DNA from 4 places in the Paenibacillus sp. YSY-4.3 genome. Region 4 is predicted to be linked to each of the others. Evidence: riboswitches for the same ligand, from Rfam matches in the RefSeq annotation. Region 4 holds a riboswitch; each other region holds the start of a gene.
The links. A riboswitch is a leader RNA that binds a small molecule or an ion and turns the genes downstream of it on or off. The one in region 4 is predicted to bind cyclic di-AMP.
Positions count from the first base shown of each region.

Region 1 (5,082 bases), on a different contig from region 4:
TCAATTATTGGAGCGGAGAAAGAATGGCCGGAGGACGTCATATTTTGGCGCTGGCGCCGCTGGATGTGATGCCGATGTATGTGAAAGCTGGGGCGGTCATTCCGGAGCTGGCCGAGGACGAGCGGCACTGGAAGCCGACCCTTAATGAGGGGGCAAAGATCGTGCTTAGCGTATATGCTCCTGCCCCGGGAAGCGAATCCACGGGACAATGGTATGCCGACGACGCTGAAACCTATGCTTATGAGAACGGGGCGTATAACCTCGTGACGGCAAGGGTTGCATCCAGTGCGAACGCGGTGTCCGTGCAGCTGAAGTATGACGTCAAGGGACTTGCGGTTGTGAAGGGGGCAGCTCTTGGAGCAGAGCAATTGTCGGCAGCGAGTGGGGCAGCTCTTGGAGCAGAGCAAACGTTGGCAGCGAATGGGGGTGCTGCTTCCGAAGCCGTGGAGCAGCGGACAGTGAAGGCTGGAGCCGCTCCCAAAGTCGGGGAACACATGGCAGCGAGTGAAGGTACTGCTCCAAAAGTGTCAGAGCAGACGACAGCCAGTGATGTGCTATCTCTCCACGTGAGACGGATGGAGTTCGTACCTCGACAGATCAATGTGAGCGGCCCCGGACTTAGTGGTCAGGTTCATCTGGACCAAGCCGGAGGCAGCTGGCACTATGATCCTGAAACCCAAGAGCTTAGGCTGCAAGTTCCGAATGTGTTCGTGGACTTGGAGATCGTCGTAGAGGGCTAGTTGTTGCATTTATTTTGTCGAACCGCGCATATTTTGGCGTGACAAGATCAGCTTGAGTAGGAACTCGGGCTGATCTTTTTTGTTGTTGAGTAGTATGATAAAAGGTCACGAAGATCAATCATCTTGAAGGGATTCGATTAGCGAAAGAGCTGCAATAATACATGAATTTTGAGAAAAAAAGCTGTGAATAAAGGAATTGATGCAAGAGCCTCACGGCCCTTTAATTGAACAGTAATAAATTAAACTACTAGATGGTCAGGATAAGGTAACTAGATGTATTTCATACAGTTAGTTTAGCGGTTTTGGCCGTGTTAGAGGGCATTAACTGCAAAATCTACATTTAGTTTTAAGCGATTTCGACGAATTGGCTCCATTCAGGCAAACTAACTGCATGTTTTACATTTAGCGCATGTATTTCTTATATAAGAGCTTAACTAGCTGTATAAAATACATTTAGTTTTTAAATGACCTCGTAAAACCAGGGAGCTGGATGGATGGCCGCCACCAACGATCTAACAATCTCTAACAAACCACCGTCCCAACAGTCAAGGCACTAACAACTACTAATTTATTTACATGGCCCCATAATTAAACTGGAGTCTTATGGCGAAAGCGCAGGAATTTTCCGGCGAAAGTGACCATTTAGGTAGTTTTGTAGAATAATCTGTTCAAATGTTTCCACCTCACCTTATTGACAATGAGAATCATTATCAATAAAATGGAATTGATCAATCGTTGAGAATGGTTATCAATTACGTAGGTGGAGGAATTGAGATGAATCAAACTTCATTGGTATATATATCATGGCTTCTGATTATCAGTGCGGCGGTTTGCCGAAGAGAGGCTGAGCGGCAATGGGAGACTGTTGATGGGCAGAAGCAGAGAACGAGAGGTTCGCAGAGAACGGACAAGGAGGGGAACGCATGCCAAGAGGGCCTTTAAATCATGAGCTGGTACGGGAATTTATCGTGGCCGCGCATGGAGATTATGATGCGGTTGCAAGGCTGCTCAAACAGGAGCCCGCACTTGTGCATGCGGTCATCGATTGGGGGAGCGGCGATTGGGAGAGCGCCCTCGGCGCCGCGTCGCATACCGGGAATTTCAGCATTGCAAGACTGCTGCTGGCGCACGGGGCACGAATGGATATTTTCGCTGCAGCTATGCTTGGAGAACTGAACGTCGTAAAAGCGATCGTGGAGAATCATCCCGAGACCGTCTATGCTAAGGGGCCGCACGGAATATCGCTGATCCGTCACGCCGAGGCCGGTGGGAATGCTGCCATTTTCGTCTATGAGTATTTAAGTATATTCCTATCGAAAGAGGTGGTCGGAAAATGATGGTGATGATGAAGGCCATCCAGATCATCCGGGTCCGAAAAGGCAAAGCAAACGAAGTGCTGGCTCGCTTCAGAACGCCCATATCGGTCCATGCTTTTGAAGGATTCCTGTTCATGGAAGTGCTGATCAGAGATAATTGCCCGGAATACGATGAGCTGCAGGTTTGCACTACTTGGGAGGATCGATGGTATTTTGAGAAGTGGTTAACGAGCAGAGCAGCGCGAACGCTCCACCGCAAGTTTAGAGAGCTTAAGCCGGAAGTCAGCCAACTCATTGGCTCCGAGCTGGCGACTTATGAAGTAGCCGCGCAGTATAGGCCGCTGCGGCAAAAGTTTGAACCGGAACGGGGGATGGCCGGTCCCATGACAGAAAATAACATTAACCGTCAAATTTTAAGAATTTTATAATTATACCAATTCTCTTGTTAATTACCCTAAGGTTGACAATCCCGTCAGTACACCGTATCATAGACACACGCTTAGTTTCTTGGTGATAGCCAGGAAAGCGGGGGAACCAGTTCTTTTTTTTGGGGCGAATCACTCATTCCTATGAGGTGTAGGGTACCATCTTACCCGAGTCCGTCAGCTAACCTCGTCAGCAGTGGATGGGTCTGTTATATGATTATTTATTACGTCTCTTAGACCCTATTTTAGGGTCTATTTTTGTCTTCTGACCCTTGCTGGCGCAGCTGTGTCTAGGACCCCGATCCGGGGTCTTTTTTGTTGATTACTAGGAAGGAGGATGTACAATGACAAAGACTAAAACGAAGTACATTACGAATCTGGACAGACTGACTATGATTCCGGAAGAGGAGCGCGAGCGTTTGAAACCGATTACGGAGAAATTCGTATTTCGGGTGAACGATTATTACTTGAACCTGATCGACTGGAATGATCCTCAGGATCCCATTCGCAAGCTGGTCATTCCAAATGAGGGGGAACTCGAGGAGTATGGCCGCTGGGATGCTTCCGACGAGGATACCAACTACGTTGTGCCGGGATGTCAGCACAAGTATACGACGACCGCCCTGCTGATCGTGTCAGAGGTATGCGGCGCGTACTGCCGGTATTGCTTCCGCAAGCGCCTGTTCCGCAACGACGTGAAGGAGGCCATGTCCGATGTGCAGCCGGGAATCGATTATATCGCCAAGCATCCCGAGATCAACAACGTCCTGTTGACTGGCGGGGACAGCCTTATTCTAGCCACGGAGAAACTGCGGGGCATCCTTGCCCAGCTGCGTGAAATTGAGCACGTTAAAATTATTCGTCTCGGCTCGAAGATTCCCGTGTTCAATCCCATGCGCATTTACGAGGACGAGGAGCTGCTCGATGTGATCCGCACCTATTCTACGCCGGAGCAGCGCATTTACGTTATGGCCCATATTAACCATCCGCGCGAGATTACGGAGGAAGCGAGACGCGGCTTTCAGGCATTGCATGAGGCCGGCGCGATCGTAGTCAACCAGACCCCGGTGCTGAGAGGCATTAACGATGACCCTGTAGTGCTTGGCGAGCTGCTGGATAAGCTGTCTTGGGCAGGGGTTACGCCTTACTACTTCTTCGTGAACAGGCCGGTAGCGGGGAACCGTGATTTCGTCCTTTCCTTGGAAGAGGTCTATCGGATCGTCGAGGAGGCAAAGGCGCGGACATCCGGTCTGGGTAAACGAGTCAGGCTGTCGATGAGCCATACGTCCGGCAAGATCGAAATTCTCGCGATTGAAAACGGCAAGGCCTATTTGAAGTACCACCAGTCCCGCGACGGGGATTACGGCAAATTGATGATCCTCGATTGCCCTAAGGATGCGGCTTGGTTTGACGATCTTCCCGGCAATGAGCAGTATTGGCGGCAGCCCGAGAAGAAGACCGATGAAGTTGTCTCCGTGAACGAAATGCCCGATTTACCGCAGAAGAGAAAACGCACGCCTGCTATGCTATAACATATAAATCATAGTGACCATCCCCTGAGGAGCGGCCTGAAGTAATATTTGGCTGCATCCTCCGGGGATTTTTGTTTGTATCCTGATCGTTTGCACGCTTTTCATTTCTCAGGATGGCGGTGATAGATTATGATAAATCTAATAAGACATTTGGAGAAGGGGTAGTTATGGAGAGACTGACATTCGATCCTTCCGGGTACAAAATAAAATGGGGTGCCGAGAGCATCGAGCTGCTGGCGAAGGAGTTCGCGCTGCTGCAATTTTTGTATCGCCACCGCGACCGGGCATTTACGCGCGAACATCTCCTGGACCAGGTCTGGACGATGGAGTTCCCGGTAGAGCGGACGGTCGATGATCATATTTATCGCCTGCGGAAGAAGCTGACTCCTTGGGCGCATATCCGCATTAATACGGTGCGGGGATACGGATACAGCCTGACCGTCGGGGAGCCGAAATCCGTGATGAATCCATCGGTAGGCGATCGCGAGGTCAATTCCTCAGTACGGGACATTTTCAAGAAATACCATCTGTTCGGGCAAGGCAAATCGATGCTGGCTCTGGCGACACAGCAGGACATTCTCGGCTTCGAGATGGACCCGTTCTATATCGTTTATCTGAAATTTATTCAGGGCGATATCCCCTGGTTCCTGGAGGCGAATGACCTGCCGCTGCAAACCCGGCTGTACTGGTTGCTAATTCTATACCGTGGGATGAATCCGGAGCCTGGGCAGATGCTGCGCTATTGTGAGCAGGCCATTTCGCGGCGTGTCCTCTCCCCGGAGGAGCATCGCGAAATGCGTATTCTTAACATTCTTGAGGTGTATGCCGACGCCGGGCTTGCGATGGAGGCCATGCAGCGGTTCGAAGAGACGAGAATGACGGTTGAGGCGGAGGGACTGACCGGCTTCGTCATGCCGGTAGCCATTATGGAAATATACGTTTACGTGCTGGCGGGAGAACTGGAGCTGGCGGATAAGGTAGCGGAACGATTGGCCGGCTTGCTTCAGGATACGCCGTATTTGCGAGAGATCGGCCGTTTTCGCATCGCTCAGGGGTTGCTGGACATGGC
Region 1 covers NZ_BAABMC010000008.1:103,960-109,041, reverse strand. Annotated here, with positions in the region: gene ACYUJT_RS21275 (glycoside hydrolase family 31 protein) at 1-740, shown strand, start outside; gene ACYUJT_RS21270 (hypothetical protein) at 1,515-1,682, shown strand; gene ACYUJT_RS21265 (ankyrin repeat domain-containing protein) at 1,664-2,077, shown strand; gene ACYUJT_RS21260 (antibiotic biosynthesis monooxygenase) at 2,074-2,484, shown strand; cyclic di-AMP (ydaO/yuaA leader) riboswitch at 2,543-2,692, shown strand; gene ACYUJT_RS21255 (KamA family radical SAM protein) at 2,826-4,013, shown strand; gene ACYUJT_RS21250 (winged helix-turn-helix domain-containing protein) at 4,181-5,082, shown strand, end outside.
Region 1: linked by a shared signal. The riboswitch ahead of ACYUJT_RS21255 (KamA family radical SAM protein) and the one ahead of ACYUJT_RS24970 (C40 family peptidase) in region 4 are both predicted to bind cyclic di-AMP.

Region 2 (5,082 bases), on a different contig from region 4:
AATGGCATTAGTCATAAATAATAATTTTGCTGCAATTTCAATTTTCATCTTGCTAATCGCTTATATTACAGCCGTCAATTCCTTCCCGCGGCTAATGGGCTTGGGCTATACGCGCAAGCAGTACTATTGGAGCAGCCTGATTTATTTCGCTGCATTCAGCATAGCGGTATCCCTTGTACAGACGCTCCTCATGGTAGCGCTCAAGCAACTGCTCCCGCTGATCAGTTTCGGTCCGAGCACTACCGTCATTTCATATGGCATGCTATGGTATCCGCAAACTGCCGTCTACTTCCTTCTGGCCATACTGTTCTTTCTGACGAGTACCTTGATGTATCGGTTCGGCTTGTTCTGGGGCGTTGGATTGATCATTGTTTATATTTTGAGTTTAGATGCTCTTCGTACGAACAATCCTACTCTCATCGATGCGACGGCCAAAACGCTGGTGGATATCCTCCCTCCCCATTTCGCTATCGCCATCTCCATCGGCGCGGCCTTCATCTGCTGGTGGCTATACCGAAGCGCTGAAGTAAAGTCCGCTTAAAATAACGCACCAAATAAAACACCAAATATAAAGGAAGCTGCATCCGACCCTCCCGGCTGGACTGCAGCTTCCTTTACTATTTTATCGATCACTCGTCCTCGTTAATGACAGCTTCAAATCTATCGATATTCTCATTAGAACCGATCATGACCATAATATCTCCGTCATTCAGCACATCCATCGCGGTAGGGGCAACAATGACTCCCGTTTGCTTATGGATAGCAACTATGCTGCAGCTGTAATTCACGCGTGGATTGATCTCGCCCAGCGTCTTTCCGGCAAGGCATTCAGGTACCCTCAGCTCGACGATGCTATACTCCTTCGACAGCTCGATGTAATCGAGCAAATTCGGAGTCACAAGCTGATGCGCAACGCGAACCCCCATATCCCTCTCCGGAAAAATAACCCGGTCCACGCCAAGCTTCTCCAGTGCCCGGCCATGCAGGACAGAAATCGCCTTGGCGACAACCTGCTTGATGCCCAAATCCTTGAGCAGAATCGCCGTCAGTATGCTCATCTGAATATCGCTGCCGATCGCCACGATGCCGCAATCGAAGTTGCGGACGCCTAGCGATTTCAGCACCTCTTCATCCGTAGCGTCAGCCATGACGGCATGGGTCAAATAAGCGCTCATGTCGTTCACCAGCTCTTCGTTCAAGTCGATGCCGAGCACCTCGTACCCCAAATCCATTAACTCGAGCGCTAGGCTGGAGCCGAAGCGCCCCAGGCCGATTACCACAAACTGCTGCATTTTCATTGATTGGTCAAACTCCTATCCTATAATCATTTTCCCTTCGGGATAGCGGTACAATTCCTTCCCCTTCTTCGGACCAAGCGCATAAGCCAACGTCAAAAGACCCAAGCGGCCAGTAAACATCATGAAGCATAAAATGACTTTGCCGATATCGGTCAAATCCAGCGTCAGCCCCATCGTTAAACCTGCCGTGGCAAAAGCGGACGTCGTCTCGAACAAAATGCTCAGGAAGCTCGCATCTTCGGTGGTCGACAGCACCATCGCTACTGCAATGATCAGGAACAGGGCGAGCATCGTAATCGTCACCGCCTTGAAAATCCGCTCTTGGGACAGGCGATAACGGAATAACACCAAATCATTGCGGCCGCGAATCATGGAGATGACCGCGCCTACCAAAATCATGAACGTCGTCGTTTTGATCCCGCCGCCCGTCGAGCCAGGAGATGCGCCGATGAACATCAGGATGATCATGAAGAACTGGGTGGCCTGGCGAAGTGCCCCGATATCTACCGAGTTCGCACCGGCCGTTCTAGAATTGACGGATTGGAAGAACGAGCCCCATATTTTCCCGCTCCAATCCAACGATCCCATCGTTCTCGCATTGGTAAATTCAAATATGAAGATCACGATAGCCCCGATGACAATAAGCGCCCCCGTCATGGACAGAACTACTTTGGAATGCAGCGACAGCTTACGGCTGCGGCGGAAGTCCGCGAGCTCGGACAGCACGATAAAGCCGAGGCCGCCCGATACGACCAGGAACATCGCTACGAAGTTAACGAGCGGATCGTCCACATACCCCGTCAGGCTTTGGAAATTTCCGAACAAATCGAAGCCAGCGTTGTTGAACAGAGAAACCGCATGAAAAATTCCATAGTAAGCGGCCCGTCCAAACGGCATGTCAAACGCCCAGCGAATCGCAAACAATACGGCAGCACTAGCCTCAATGATCAAGGAGTACATTAGCACCTTGCGAATGAGGCGGACGATGCCCTCCATCGTATTCTGATTCATCGCCTCCTGCAGCAGAAGGCGGTCCCGCAGCGAAATCCGCCGCTTGAACACAAGGGAGAAGAGAGTCGCCATCGTCATGAAACCGAGTCCCCCGATTTGAATAAGCGTAATAATCACGATTTGGCCGAATGTCGAAAAATAAGTTCCCGTATCACGTACGATAAGTCCGGTAACGCAAGTGGCAGAGGTCGCCGTAAACAACGCGTCTACGAAAGAAAGGGATTCCCCGGTCGTATTGGCGAGCGGCGTCATTAGTAGCAGCGCCCCGATCAAAATAATCGCTGCAAAACCGAGTACCAATATACGCGGTGGAGATAATTTAAACCATCGTGACGGCACCCTGCTCACCTCTTCTTGTCTTGATCTGCATATCTGAATATTAATACCCATTATTATGGACACTTTGGCAAAAGAAAAAAGCACTGGAAATCCAGAGCCCTTTCGGTTATGGTTCCTGCTGCAGTACGCCTACGAGGTTAGCTGACGGGTTCGGGCCTGCACAGCAGCCCTATTCACCTCCTGCGCCGGACTTTCGCGTCCGTGCAGGGCCTGAGAAATTCACCCCAAAAAATTGGTTCCCCCGTTTTCCACTGGAAATTCGGCTGATATTCTTTTCATATCTTTCATTTCATTTTCATCCCATCTCTATGAATTGGATTATAAGCTTAATTAACGTTCACTACAAAGCTTGATTTACCCGAAATACCATGAAAATAACCTTTGCCGCCTGAAACGGAGCTTGCCACCCTTCATTCTCTGAGTCATGCTGTATTTTTGCGGAATTATTGCCTGTTTACTACCCTTGCTCGTTCGCTTTCTGGCGATTGCTCAAGGCTTATGGTATCTTTACAATGATATCCATTTACACTATTGCAAAGGGGTTTTTGAATGTTATCAGTCTTTTCGTCTCCAGGGCGAGCGCCGAAGCGCAACACTCTTCGGGTGCTGGCCGCCGTAGGCTTCCTCATTTTTCTAGCCGTACAGATTCTGCCGATGGCCACGCCGGATTCGTTGCAGCAAATTCAGAAGACGATCACGAAGCAGCAGGCGAAGGAACTCGCTGCCGAATTTGCCGCCTCCACGCTGGAGCTGCCTGTATCATTGGACCATGCTATAGTTACATACGAATCTCGATCGGATATATATGGTTATTTGTCCCACGAAAATCTAATGAATGCTTATATGAAAAATTACGATGAGCAGTTTCCGCTTGAGGTGTTTCGCGTTCGTTTCGAACAACCCGGCGGTATCCTTAGCGCCTTAACTGTGGACGTTAACATGTATGGCGGCAATGTAGCCGGATTCGAACGCATTGAGACCTATAGCAGCGCCACCAGAGAGCTGCTTCAGAAGCAAGGCATAGAGGGCGGCAAGGGCTTGCTGGTAACGGAAGGTGGCCTGACGCCCGAAGACAAAGCTAGCCTTGCCGCTCCTTACCTTAAAGCGTTTAACTTTGATCCCGCTAAGCTGAAGATCGAGAGCGCAGAAAGCGAATCAGGGCTTATCTACGGGGTACCCGGTTTTGAAGCCGGCCTGTCCCGCGGGCTGATCGAATTCCGCTTCGAAGACGGAAGCGTCTCCTCCATGCAGGCTTACTTCGATCCTCCTGCCGGTCACCTGGACTATGTAAAAGGCCAAAAGAAGCTGGCCAACTGGTTCACCTGGGTCGGCTATGCCCTGTTCACCTTCGTGCTCGGTATTCTGGCGATCATCTACAGTGTGAAGACTAGACCGTTCTCTTCTTTCCTACGAGGCCTGGTTCTGTCCTCTGCTTACTTTGTTTTCTCGATGGTCGGAGCGGTTAACATGCTTCCGCTGCTGCAGAAGGACGGGCTCGGAACCGGCATTCTGATCATTGGCTTCATCGTGCAGGGCGCACTCACCCTGGTTATATCGGCCTCCATTTACTTCTCCCTGATCGGAGGAGACGGACTCTGGCGCAAGCAGGGGCTGAATCTATGGGCCAGAGCCAAAGAACCGGAATACGGACGGCATGTGCTGTTCTCAATGCAAAGCGCTTATTTGTGGGCCTTAGTCCTGCTCGGGGCGCAATCGGTCATTTTTTTCATCCTGGAGCGGACATTCGGCACCTGGTCAACGACTGACGCCTCCCAGTCGGCCTACAACATGATTTACCCCGTCCTATTCCCCCTGCTCGCCTGGGTCGCGGGAATCGGCGAGGAAGCGGTCTATCGCTTGTTCGGCATCCCTATGCTGAAGAAAATTTTCCGCAGTACATTTATAGCCAGCTTGATATCGTCGATGATTTGGGCGTTTGGACATTCCTTGTATCCGATATATCCCGTCTATTCGCGCCCGATCGAGCTGACGATTATCGGACTGTTGTTCAGCTTTGTTTTCCTGCACTACGGCTATATTACCGCCATGTTCACGCATGTCATCTTCAACAGCATTCTCATGTCGCTCAGCCTTATGATGATGGGCGGGACGCTGAACTGGACTGCAGGGATCGTTTACATCGCTCTACCGGCGATCGTAGCTTACGTCATTTACTTATTCAACCCACCGGGCCGGAGGGGAAGCATTCCGCCGGTACAACGCAAAGAAGAGGAGCCGCAGTTTACGACTCCTCATCCCGAAGGGCATTAATAATCTGATTGGCGAGCTTGTCGCCGATCGACAGAGGCCGAAAGTCTTCGACGGAGGCCTCTTTTATTTTTTTGAGCGAACCGAAGTGCTTCAGCAGCAGCTTGCGCCGCTTCTCCCCGATGCCTGGGATCGCGTCCAGCCGCGACGCCACCATTGACTTGGC
Region 2 covers NZ_BAABMC010000005.1:97,416-102,497, reverse strand. Annotated here, with positions in the region: gene ACYUJT_RS17205 (DUF4052 family protein) at 1-541, shown strand, start outside; gene ACYUJT_RS17200 (potassium channel family protein) at 630-1,298, opposite strand; gene ACYUJT_RS17195 (TrkH family potassium uptake protein) at 1,314-2,699, opposite strand; cyclic di-AMP (ydaO/yuaA leader) riboswitch at 2,760-2,923, opposite strand; gene ACYUJT_RS17190 (CPBP family intramembrane glutamic endopeptidase) at 3,198-4,919, shown strand; gene uvrC (excinuclease ABC subunit UvrC) at 4,891-5,082, opposite strand, start outside.
Region 2: linked by a shared signal. The riboswitch ahead of ACYUJT_RS17195 (TrkH family potassium uptake protein) and the one ahead of ACYUJT_RS24970 (C40 family peptidase) in region 4 are both predicted to bind cyclic di-AMP.

Region 3 (5,082 bases), on a different contig from region 4:
CCAGGCTCTTCTTCAAATATCTCTCGTCTCCGTCCAGATGCAGGACCTTGCCTGGGACTTCGAAATAGGACGGCTCGTTTTGCGCGTACCACAACTGATTACCCAAACTGGCCTGATTGCGCTCGGTTTGCTCCTGACGGTCACGGTGCAGCCTCTTTAGCGACTCTGTGGCCTTAATACGCGCTCTTCTCGCCTTTTCGCTTGGAGAGGCAGGGTCAACCTTTACGAGATCATCCAAAGGTGCGTCAGCCAGCAGCCGAAATTCCGTCCCCTTAATCATCGCTTCATTTCGCTGTATGCTTTCCACCCGGAAGGTCACGTCCCCGCCGTACGATTTCCGGACTACCAAGTCTCCCAAATTCGTCAAATAAATCACCTCTACCCTAAGGTATGGGCGAAAGCGGGGATTGGTTACAGCATTTATTATTGCTTCAAGCCTGCCGCAAACAGCACGTTGCTAAGTACAGCATACTCCTGCAGAGACAGTGTCTCCGCCCGGCGGCTCGGTTCTATGCCTGCTTTGGCAAGAAGCTGCTCCAACCGTTCACGGCCTTCCTTCGGGAAGAAGCGGCTCTTCAGATTGTTGGCGATCGTCTTCCTTCTCTGGGCAAAAGAGGCATGCACAACATCAAAGAAGAAGGTCTCGTCCTCAACCGACACTGGCGGCTCCTTGCGGACTTTCAAACGAATCACTGCCGACTCCACATTAGGCTGGGGAATGAACACCGTATGCGGCACGATGCAGACGAGCTCCGGCTCGCTGTAATACTGCACGGCAATGCTGAGGCTCCCGTACGCCTTGCCCCCAGGGGAAGCAGCCATGCGCTCGGCAACCTCCTTCTGGATCATTACGACGATATGCTCGAGCGGCAGCCCTTCCTCCAGCAGCTTCATCAGGATCGGCGTAGTAACGTAGTACGGCAAATTGGCCACGACGCTGACGCCGGATACATCTTTGAACTGCTGTTCAAACAACTCTCGCAAATGAAGCTTGAGCACGTCTCCATGCACGACTTGGACATGCGGATACGGCTCCAGCACCTCCTCCAGAATGGGGAGCAGCCGCTGATCGATTTCCACGGCGGTTACCTTCCTGGCCTGCTGAGCCAGCTTCTCCGTCAGTGCGCCGATGCCGGGACCGATCTCCAAGGCCCCCTTAGTCTTGTCCAGCCCTGCCGCTTCGATAATCTTGGCTAATATATTCTGATCGATCAGGAAATTCTGACCGAGGCTTTTCTTAAATGAGAATCCATGCCGCTGAATAATTTCCTTCGTGCGGCGCGGCGTTGATATATCTTCTCTACTCATGGCACTCTAAACCCCTTTTTCCTCCAGTTGAGCCAGTGCAGCCAGAAACTCCTCCCGGCTAATCCGAAATACGGTCAGCCGTTTGTAGAGCTGCTTGCCGTTGCAATAACCGATGCCAAGCAATTCACCGATCACGCGCCTTCTGGCAGCGGCTGAGGGGTGAACGATCAAGCCGGCGTCTATTAAGTCTTCCCAATCGATGAGCGTATCATCGGCTTCTGCTGATTCAGTCTCGGTACGTACGCGCGCCAGCGCTTCCCTAATGGCTTCGGGAGATGCGTTCTCCACGCCGATATCACCACGCCGTGTAGCATCCGCCTCCCGCAGGAAGGCATGCTTGCAGCCGGGGACCCGGCCTGCGACGATTTTGCGGATGCGCTCGCCGGCATGGTCGGGGTCAGTCAAAATAATGATTCCCCGCCGCTCCTGCGCCAGCTCTATCTTGCGCAGCACGGTCTCGTTGATGGCTGAGCCTCCAGTTTCAATCGTATCGGCCTGTACGGCTCTTTTGACGGCGACGGTATCGTCCCGCCCTTCCACGACAATGACCTCTTTGATCATTGGACAAATACCCTCTTCCTTATACGCAAAAAGAAGAGGACTTCTCCTCTTCTCTCCATACCTTTTTCATTTATCTATAGTATCTTATTCCTTTTACAAAGTAAAACAGGAATTAGTTCAATTCTGGTTTGTTCGGACCGATAACATAAACCGTGCGCCCCTTCTTGCGTCCGAAGTTCTTCGCCGATTGCAGGCTATCGAAATAAACGTCCATTTTATTGCCTTTAATGGCGCCACCCGTATCTTCGGCTTTGCGGAACCCGATGCCTTCGATATATACCCACCAGCCCATAGGAACGACGCTCTTGTCTACGGCGATCGTTCTGCCTTCCGTTACGCGTGTCCCGGAGGCCGTCTTCGTGCCGATGCCGTCCTCTTCGGCGGAATAAGCGGTTAGTGTGACATCTTTGAGCACTTTTTTATATTTAAATGAGACGCCGCCTTTGGTTGCCGTTCCACTGATATCCACTTGATCCGCAGTGCGGGTAATATTAGCGGCGAGCACAGCCTCTGGCTTGGGCTTCGTACCTACAGCGATCACTTTATCCTGAGCCTTCGTCTGGACCTCTTTGCTCAGCCAACGCTTGGTTACGAAATTTCCGTCTTCATACACTTTCTCGACGTGATGTACAACTACTCCTTCGCTGCCCTGCTGCAGCACCTTCGTCTGCCCCTTCTCCAAGTTAGGATCCGAGGTTTTGACGATGGCAAATGGTACGGTCTCTTTGGTCTGTACCGTTTGCTTGGATACGCGCACCACCTTGATCTGGAGATCGGAAGTGACTTTGCTGCTTAAATCCGGAGTTATCTTATCATCCGGGTTTACGGTAATGCCAAGCTCGTTGATAATGCCCTGTACGCTGGATTGGGTAGTTAAAAGCGACTTCGTCTTGCCATCCACGTTTACCTGCACCGGAACCGCCCTTACGATAACGATCCGGTCTCCCTTCTTGAGGGAGCTCTCGAGCGGCCGCGATATGCTATCGCCTTGGCTCAGCACGATGGAGTGTTCATCCAGTACTTGATTCACTAAAGATTTGCGGGTCTCGATCTCCTGTACCTTCCCGTCGACCACCAAATAAATGTTTTTGCTGCTGCCGTTCAGCCAAATCAAAATGACGATGATTGCTGCAACAGTCAACAACGTGACTACCGATATCTGACGTAGATTCTCATGCTTCCATCGCAATGCGTAAGACATACTGGATGAGCGTGATTCATGGGTCTCTTCTTTCTTGAAAATGCCCACTTTCCGTCCTCCTTCATAGTCCCGCCCTAGGTCAATGCATGATGAGATGTTGACGTGACTATTTCGTTTTTTACGAAATGCTAGAACTACAGCATCCCGCATCCTGCCCCAGTCTGGTCGGCATTTGTCACCTCCTGTTTTAAAACAGTATGATGACCCTATTACAATTATTCAAAACAAAAGAAGCCGAAAGAAAGAGTTAGAGCAACTCTTTCGTGGCTTCCTGAAGGTCTTGATGTAATAGGATGCACGAAGTTGCCTCTCTTGACACGCTTACGAGGTTAGCTGTCGGGTTCGGACGAAGAGAGTCGCCCTTTCTTGGTTCATTCGCTCATGGCGCAATGACCTCGAATTCACCCCAAAGATCCTGCAAAGAAATCAAATACGGCAACGCTGACTGAATTAAAACATTTCATCAAGCCGTATCCGGTTCCCCCGTTCTCCTTTTCGGAGACTCAGCGAGACTGGTTCATGGAACATGATTCGATGGCCATAGGCAATGCGCCAAACTCGGCCAAATCGATCACTGAAAAGATTCTATCCTGTTTCAATGCATGTTGTAAAGGACGAATCAAGAACGTTTTCTTAAGAAAATGGTTAAAAAAATGTAATAAACTCGATGTTTTAAATTAAAATGCATTAATCTTTCCTGAAATCTCTTCTTTTCACCACTTTTACTCCCGATTTCACCGAATGGAAAATCGTTCCAGTGCATTACGGGTTGTGATTTCTGCAATTTCTTGGAAGGACAACCCTTTTAATTCAGCAGCTGCCTCCGCTACCAAATGGACATATGCAGACTCATTTCTTTTTCCACGATAAGGATGTGGAGTTAAATAAGGGGAATCTGTTTCAAGCAGCAATCGGTCGAGCGGCGTTTGCTTCAACACCTCTTTAGGCTGTTTGGCATTTTTGAAGGTGATCGGGCCTCCGAAGGATAAATGAAATCCCATATTCAGACATAATTTGGCCGTTTCCCAGCTCCCTGAGAACGAGTGCATCACTCCGCCGACTTCATGAGCCTTCTCTTCCTGCAAAATTCGAACTGTATCCTCATGAGCATCCCGGTTATGAATGACGATCGGCATCCCAAGTTCGCGGGCCAGCCCGATTTGCTTACGGAATACGGCATGCTGAACATCTTTAGGCGAGGTATCCCAATAATAATCGAGACCAATTTCTCCAATGGCAACCACTTTCTCGTGGCGACATAATTCAGCAATCCAATCCAAATCCTCTTCCTTCATGGTGATGGCATCCTGAGGGTGCCATCCAACGGCGGCATATATGAATTCATAGCTCTCGGCCAGCTTCATTGTCGTAGGAATCGTTTCGCGGTTAAAACCGATGTTGATCATGCGCGTAACCCCTTGCTCCACCGCGCGAGAAATCGTTTCCTCACGATCCTCATCAAACTGCTCCGCATCCAAATGCGTATGCGTATCCACTAACATGGCGATATCCCTCCTGTAGTTAAGTCTCCCGGCCAAAAAAACGAGTCAAATCCGCAGACAAATAAGGCCATACCGCCTGCAATTTATTGTCCGGAAAGTACAAATAAAATTTCCCTCGCTGCATGCCGCTAATTGATCGGACAATATCGGATACTTCTGATATTTCCACCAAGCGTTCCTGCTTGTCCAGCAGCAAAATTTGCTTCCCGCGAAGCTCTTCGTCAGGACGAGACACATCATACGGCAAGTCCGTCGGAAAATCAATGACTAGATCATAGTCCGGATTTAAGCCCAATTTTCGGAGTTCTTCGCCGATTTCCGTTATTTTCTCCAAATCGAGCGATTCTAGTTCAACATATTTGTACAACTTGCGATCCATAAAACGAGTGCAAAGATCGACAAGCAGGGGATCTTCTTCATTTTTCCACTGCATAAAAGTGGTTTGAATTAATGCTTCATCTAATAGCAAATATTGCTGCACTGTCAGATCGGAGTCGAACAAGCTCGGTA
Region 3 covers NZ_BAABMC010000014.1:11,589-16,670, reverse strand. Annotated here, with positions in the region: gene yabG (sporulation peptidase YabG) at 1-373, opposite strand, end outside; gene rsmA (16S rRNA (adenine(1518)-N(6)/adenine(1519)-N(6))-dimethyltransferase RsmA) at 424-1,308, opposite strand; gene rnmV (ribonuclease M5) at 1,315-1,869, opposite strand; gene ACYUJT_RS24295 (ubiquitin-like domain-containing protein) at 1,982-3,118, opposite strand; cyclic di-AMP (ydaO/yuaA leader) riboswitch at 3,373-3,589, opposite strand; gene ACYUJT_RS24290 (TatD family hydrolase) at 3,805-4,572, opposite strand; gene ACYUJT_RS24285 (HD domain-containing protein) at 4,592-5,082, opposite strand, start outside.
Region 3: linked by a shared signal. The riboswitch ahead of ACYUJT_RS24295 (ubiquitin-like domain-containing protein) and the one ahead of ACYUJT_RS24970 (C40 family peptidase) in region 4 are both predicted to bind cyclic di-AMP.

Region 4 (5,082 bases):
AGCTGGAGCGCACTGTGATCCATGAAATCGGGCATCAATTTTTTTACGGCATGGTGGCCAGCAATGAATTTGAAGAAGCCTGGCTGGACGAGGCCTTTACTTCCTATGCCGAAGACCGTTTGATGGAGCAGGAATTCGGAATCACGACCAGCCTTCCTATTCAAGCCGCATTGATCCACGATCCTAAGCCGCTGACTCAACCTTCCTGGGAATTCGGCACGGCGGATACTTACGCCAGAAATGTCTATCACCGCGGCAAACTCGTTCTTCTGGACCTCGAGCGGCAGATCGGTACCAAAGCCATGAATCGCACCCTGTCCCTCTATGCGCGCAAATATCGGTTCAAGCATCCGGCCACTGCGGATTTTCAGAGGGTACTCGAGCAAACGACGGGACGATCCTGGAAAGGTTATTTTAACCAGTACGTATACGGCGGAAAAATGGCGGACTATGCCATAGAGAACATTGACATATACAAGGTAGGGCAGGACAGCAATGCTCTGTACGAAGCCATCGTGGACATCACCCGCAAGGGTGGAACCTATCCAAAGGTGCCGATCCTCTTCACCTTCCAAGACGGACATACCGTTCGAAAGGTGCTGGATGGTAAGGAGGAGCATGCACAATTGAAGTTGACTTATAAGGAACCCCTCGCCTGGGCTATGCTCGACCCGGACTACACGCTGATGCTGGAGAACAAACATATTAATAACTACTTTAAGGCTAGTCTCGACGAGAAGGTCAGTACGCGCTCCAATATTATTGTAACGAAGCTGCTCGAAATGCTGACCGGTCCATTTCTGTGGTAGGCTGCTTCCGATGCGAGTTTTGTTCGGAGCTTATTCAGAGCGGTATTGCTCACAAAACTAGGTTTACGCTTCCGATGCAAGTTTTGTTCGGGGCTATTCAGAGCAGTATTGCTCACAAAACTAGGTATGCTTCCGATGCAAGTTTTGTTCGGGGCTATTCAGAGCAGTATTGCTCACAAAACTTTTAGGAGGGAATACCATGCCCTATATTCGCAATGGGTGGAGCAGCGTCAAAAGACAGTTCCCCTCCGTCATCATTCTGTTCCTGTATCAACTGCTGTGGGGAGTATTTCTATACCGGCTGGTCAATACGGCTGTAGTGCAAGTGCTGCACCGCTATCCCGACCCTCCCCCCCATGACCTGAGCCGGATGCTGTTTGTGATCGAGGGGCAAAATAGATTCTGGCAAATTCCCGAGGTTCATCATTACTTATGGATGATCATCGGCATGGTCTTGCTTCGCCTGCTGCTCACTCCTCTTGTCCATGCAGGAATATTATATGGACTGCTTCCTAGCGAGGATAGAGCGCCCGGCCTCCCGCTATTCAGAGGTATTCAGAAATTCTGGAAACCCGTGACCCTGTTCTACTTCCTGGAGCTTATTTTGATCCTGGTCCCTACGCTTTGGCTCCTACCCAGAGTATACACCGCCTTGGCACCCATTCTGCAGGGAAGCGGCCATATCTCGGTCGTTCTAGTCACTATCGCTTATGCTGTCGGCTGGCTCTGCTACAGCTGGTTCATACGCCAAACTGTACTGTTCCTGCAATTCGGCTACTTATTTAAAGGCAATGCCTGGCCGTCCCTGCTCCTTTGCTGGAAACATCTCCTGCCCGGCCTTGGCATCTCCTTTATCCTTGCAGCCTCTTGCTCTATCATATTCATCTTATTCGGCACGGCATCATGGGTCTGGACCGGTCTGCTGGCCCTCATTTTGCAGCAAACATACCCATTCTTCCGCAGTGTTTTCAAAATATGGAAAATATCCTCGCAATATTGTCTATGGCAACAAAAAAGTTAAAATTTCTTCATCTTCTCCCCTCCCTAGAGCCACAAGGCCTCCGCGCATGCGCGGAGGCCTTATTCTATGCTTACTATATAATTCTCGCAATTTAACCATTGCCAAATGATCCCTGCCTTGTTACAATAACAACAGTACTTTTTAAGTAACAGATTTGTAATCATTTCTGTCATAATTCACAAGATGCATGACAGCAGTGTCGAATAAGTTACACATGGTGTTAAAATCACAGCCGAATTCCCGTCACCAGGGAAACGGGGGAACCATTTTGGGTGAATTGATCTCGCTTCAGAGGGATCATAGGGGACCTTCAACCCGAACCCTTAAGCTAACCTCGCAGGCATTGGAAGGAGCATAACTTCTTTGAAGAAAAAGTTGGCTGTAGCAGCTATAAGTTTGTCCATCCTGTTCACCTTAGGGGCTGGCAGCGCTTTCGCAGACTCTAAACTGGATACAACTATTGATTCCGCACTGGGCACTAAATATGTATCTGGCGGTACGAGCACCGATGGCTTTGATTGTTCCGGATTTACCTCTTACGTATTCAAGAGCCTTGATATCAAGCTGCCTCGCACATCGGCATCCCAATACAATATGGGAACAGCTGTCAAGAAGGATGAGCTGAAGGCCGGGGATCTCGTATTCTTCAACACTTCCGGTAATGGAGTGTCCCATGTTGGCGTTATGGTTGATGGCGAGAGCTTCGCCCACGCTTCAACGAAGAAAGGGGTAATCATTACCAAATTAAGCGATGATTATTATGTCAAACGCTATGTCGGTGCCAAACGCATCATGAGCACGGACAAGTACGAAGAGGTTGCGGTTGATAGCCAAGATCATGACGATGTAGAATAATACGTCCAGAAAACCTGTAGAGTGGTTCCTTGCCGAACCCGCCTACAGGTTTTTTTATCCCTCAAAAGGCACAGGATAACTTTACCAACATGCTGCAGCAGAGCCTTTCTTGCAAAAGATGGCCGTTTTTGTTAGAATAACCAAAGTGATAAGTTACAATCTTGTCATCATTGTTGTAAGTCGTTTCGTTTCGGGTGCATACAACTAGATAAGCCGAATTCCCGGCACCCGGGAAACGGGGGAACCATTTATGGGTGAATTGATCTCGCTACATAAGAGATGATAGGGAACCTTCAACCGAATCCTTAAGCTAACCTCGCAGGCCTTGGAAGGAGCACAACATCTTGAGAAAGACTTTGACAGCAGCGGCGACGAGCTTGGCTATTCTTCTTACGTTGGGGACAGCAAGCGCATACGCCGACTCGAACACGACATTGAACAAGACGGTTAATGCCGTCTACGGAACACCTTACAAATTCGGGGGAACGACCACAAACGGTTTTGATTGCTCCGGATTTACAAGCTACGTCTTTAAGAAAATGGGTGTTAAGCTGGCCCGCGTATCGTCAGCGCAGTACAAGCAGGGTACGTCTGTTGCGAAGAATCAGCTTCAGGAAGGAGATCTCGTATTTTTTAATACGACCGGCAAAGGAGTATCTCATGTCGGCATTTATATCGGCGATGGAAAGTTCGCCCATGCCTCTTCTTCTAAAGGAATCCGTACCGATAAATTAAGCAACAGCTACTACAAGGAACGTTATGTCGGAGCGAAACGGATCCTAAGCAAATACGGCTATTCTACCCACGCCGCCCAATCCTAATCACCTAGCCCATTTATGTCTACTGCTTTTACATAGCCCGACAATTCCTGCCAGAATTGTCGCGGCTTTTTTATTAGGACTTAATCGCTCTATCTTATTAACGAAGCTTCAAGGAAAAAGGTTGCAGGCATACACGCCATAGGTACTATTTATCAACGCCCCACTAAACCGTTTTCACTATAAATAGATAACTCCGCCTCCCACGTTAAAAATCTCTCGGCCAGAGCCTTTACAATAAAATAAAATCCCGTTACAGTGTTGATAAAACGATCGCGCCGGCGAAGTTCCATGGCACGGCATTCCCATTTGTACAAGGAGGCGCAAGATGGATAAACGAGATATTCAGTTTAAAATCGTTCCTATGGAAGAACGCCATGGGGAAGCAATCAGTACTTGGCGCTACGACTCTCCCTATGATATCTATAGCTGGCTGCCTTGGGAACAAATGAAGGCTCTTGATGTTGAATTCGGCAATCCGGCCTTACGGGCCGAGCAGTATGTATCCATTCTAGACGAGGAAGGAAATTTGGCCGGGTTCGCCCAATATTTCCCCATGGAGAACGTCACAAGACTCGGGATCGGGATGAGGCCCGATTTATGCGGTCATGGTTTGGGTAAGTCCTTTGTATTAACGATTGTTAAAGAGGCGCAGCGACGCGCACCGTCCGACGTCATTGATCTTGAAGTGCTTACCTGGAATACGCGGGCTATCCGCGCTTATCAGAAATCGGGTTTTGTCATAACCGATCTTTACGAGAAAATGACCCCCGGCGCAATATCCAAGCCGTATTATTGCATGGTATATCGGGGTGAACGCTTATAGCCTGGCCTACAAAGCGTCTGGGAGCGCCTGCAAGGCGGTCTCAGGCATTTATGTGCCATTAAGGGGTTATCTCCTGAAAGGCGCTGCACGGCTTGTTTCCGGCGCGCTGTGAGGATGCTCATAATATATTGTGACTTTTGAGCAATTATACGGGGAATTCGTTGCTTTTTTTGTCACAAATGCTATGATCAAATAGCATGTTCCGTTATAATAATAAGGTAGCTTACATAGGAGGGACGATTGGAATGCAAAAGTGGGTTATGAGCGGGCTATTCTTTGTCGCGTGTGCACTAGCCCTGGTGCTTATCTTTACTTTGCCCGGTAAAGATCAGGTTGCTCAAGAAAATAAGACGCAAATGCCTGAAGTCACATTAAACGCAGAGCAAGCGGAAGCCGTCGTCAAAGCAAACTGCATCAGCTGTCACGGAGACCAACTGGAAGGCTTGGCTGGGCCGAATTTGCAGCATATTGGGGCCACCATGTCAACCGAACAGCTTTACAAGATCATTTCGAAGGGTAAAGGCTCCATGATGCCTGCCTTCAAAGATAAGCTGCAGGACGAGGAAATCGCGAACGTCGCGCTCTGGCTTGCCGAGAAGAAATAATAAGCATGATAAAGACACGCCCACTAGGATACTTAGCGTTCCCGGTGGGCGTGTCCTGTATTTAGTCCAATACCATCACGGCTATAAGCTTTTTTCAGGTGAATTCATTTTATCGAATGCTTCATTGTATTGCTCTGCTTCCTTAATA
Region 4 covers NZ_BAABMC010000016.1:29,595-34,676, forward strand. Annotated here, with positions in the region: gene ACYUJT_RS24960 (M1 family metallopeptidase) at 1-809, shown strand, start outside; gene ACYUJT_RS24965 (hypothetical protein) at 1,009-1,830, shown strand; cyclic di-AMP (ydaO/yuaA leader) riboswitch at 2,051-2,188, shown strand; gene ACYUJT_RS24970 (C40 family peptidase) at 2,194-2,685, shown strand; cyclic di-AMP (ydaO/yuaA leader) riboswitch at 2,887-3,025, shown strand; gene ACYUJT_RS24975 (C40 family peptidase) at 3,030-3,506, shown strand; gene ACYUJT_RS24980 (GNAT family N-acetyltransferase) at 3,832-4,329, shown strand; gene ACYUJT_RS24985 (c-type cytochrome) at 4,575-4,934, shown strand; gene ACYUJT_RS24990 (4a-hydroxytetrahydrobiopterin dehydratase) at 5,016-5,082, opposite strand, start outside.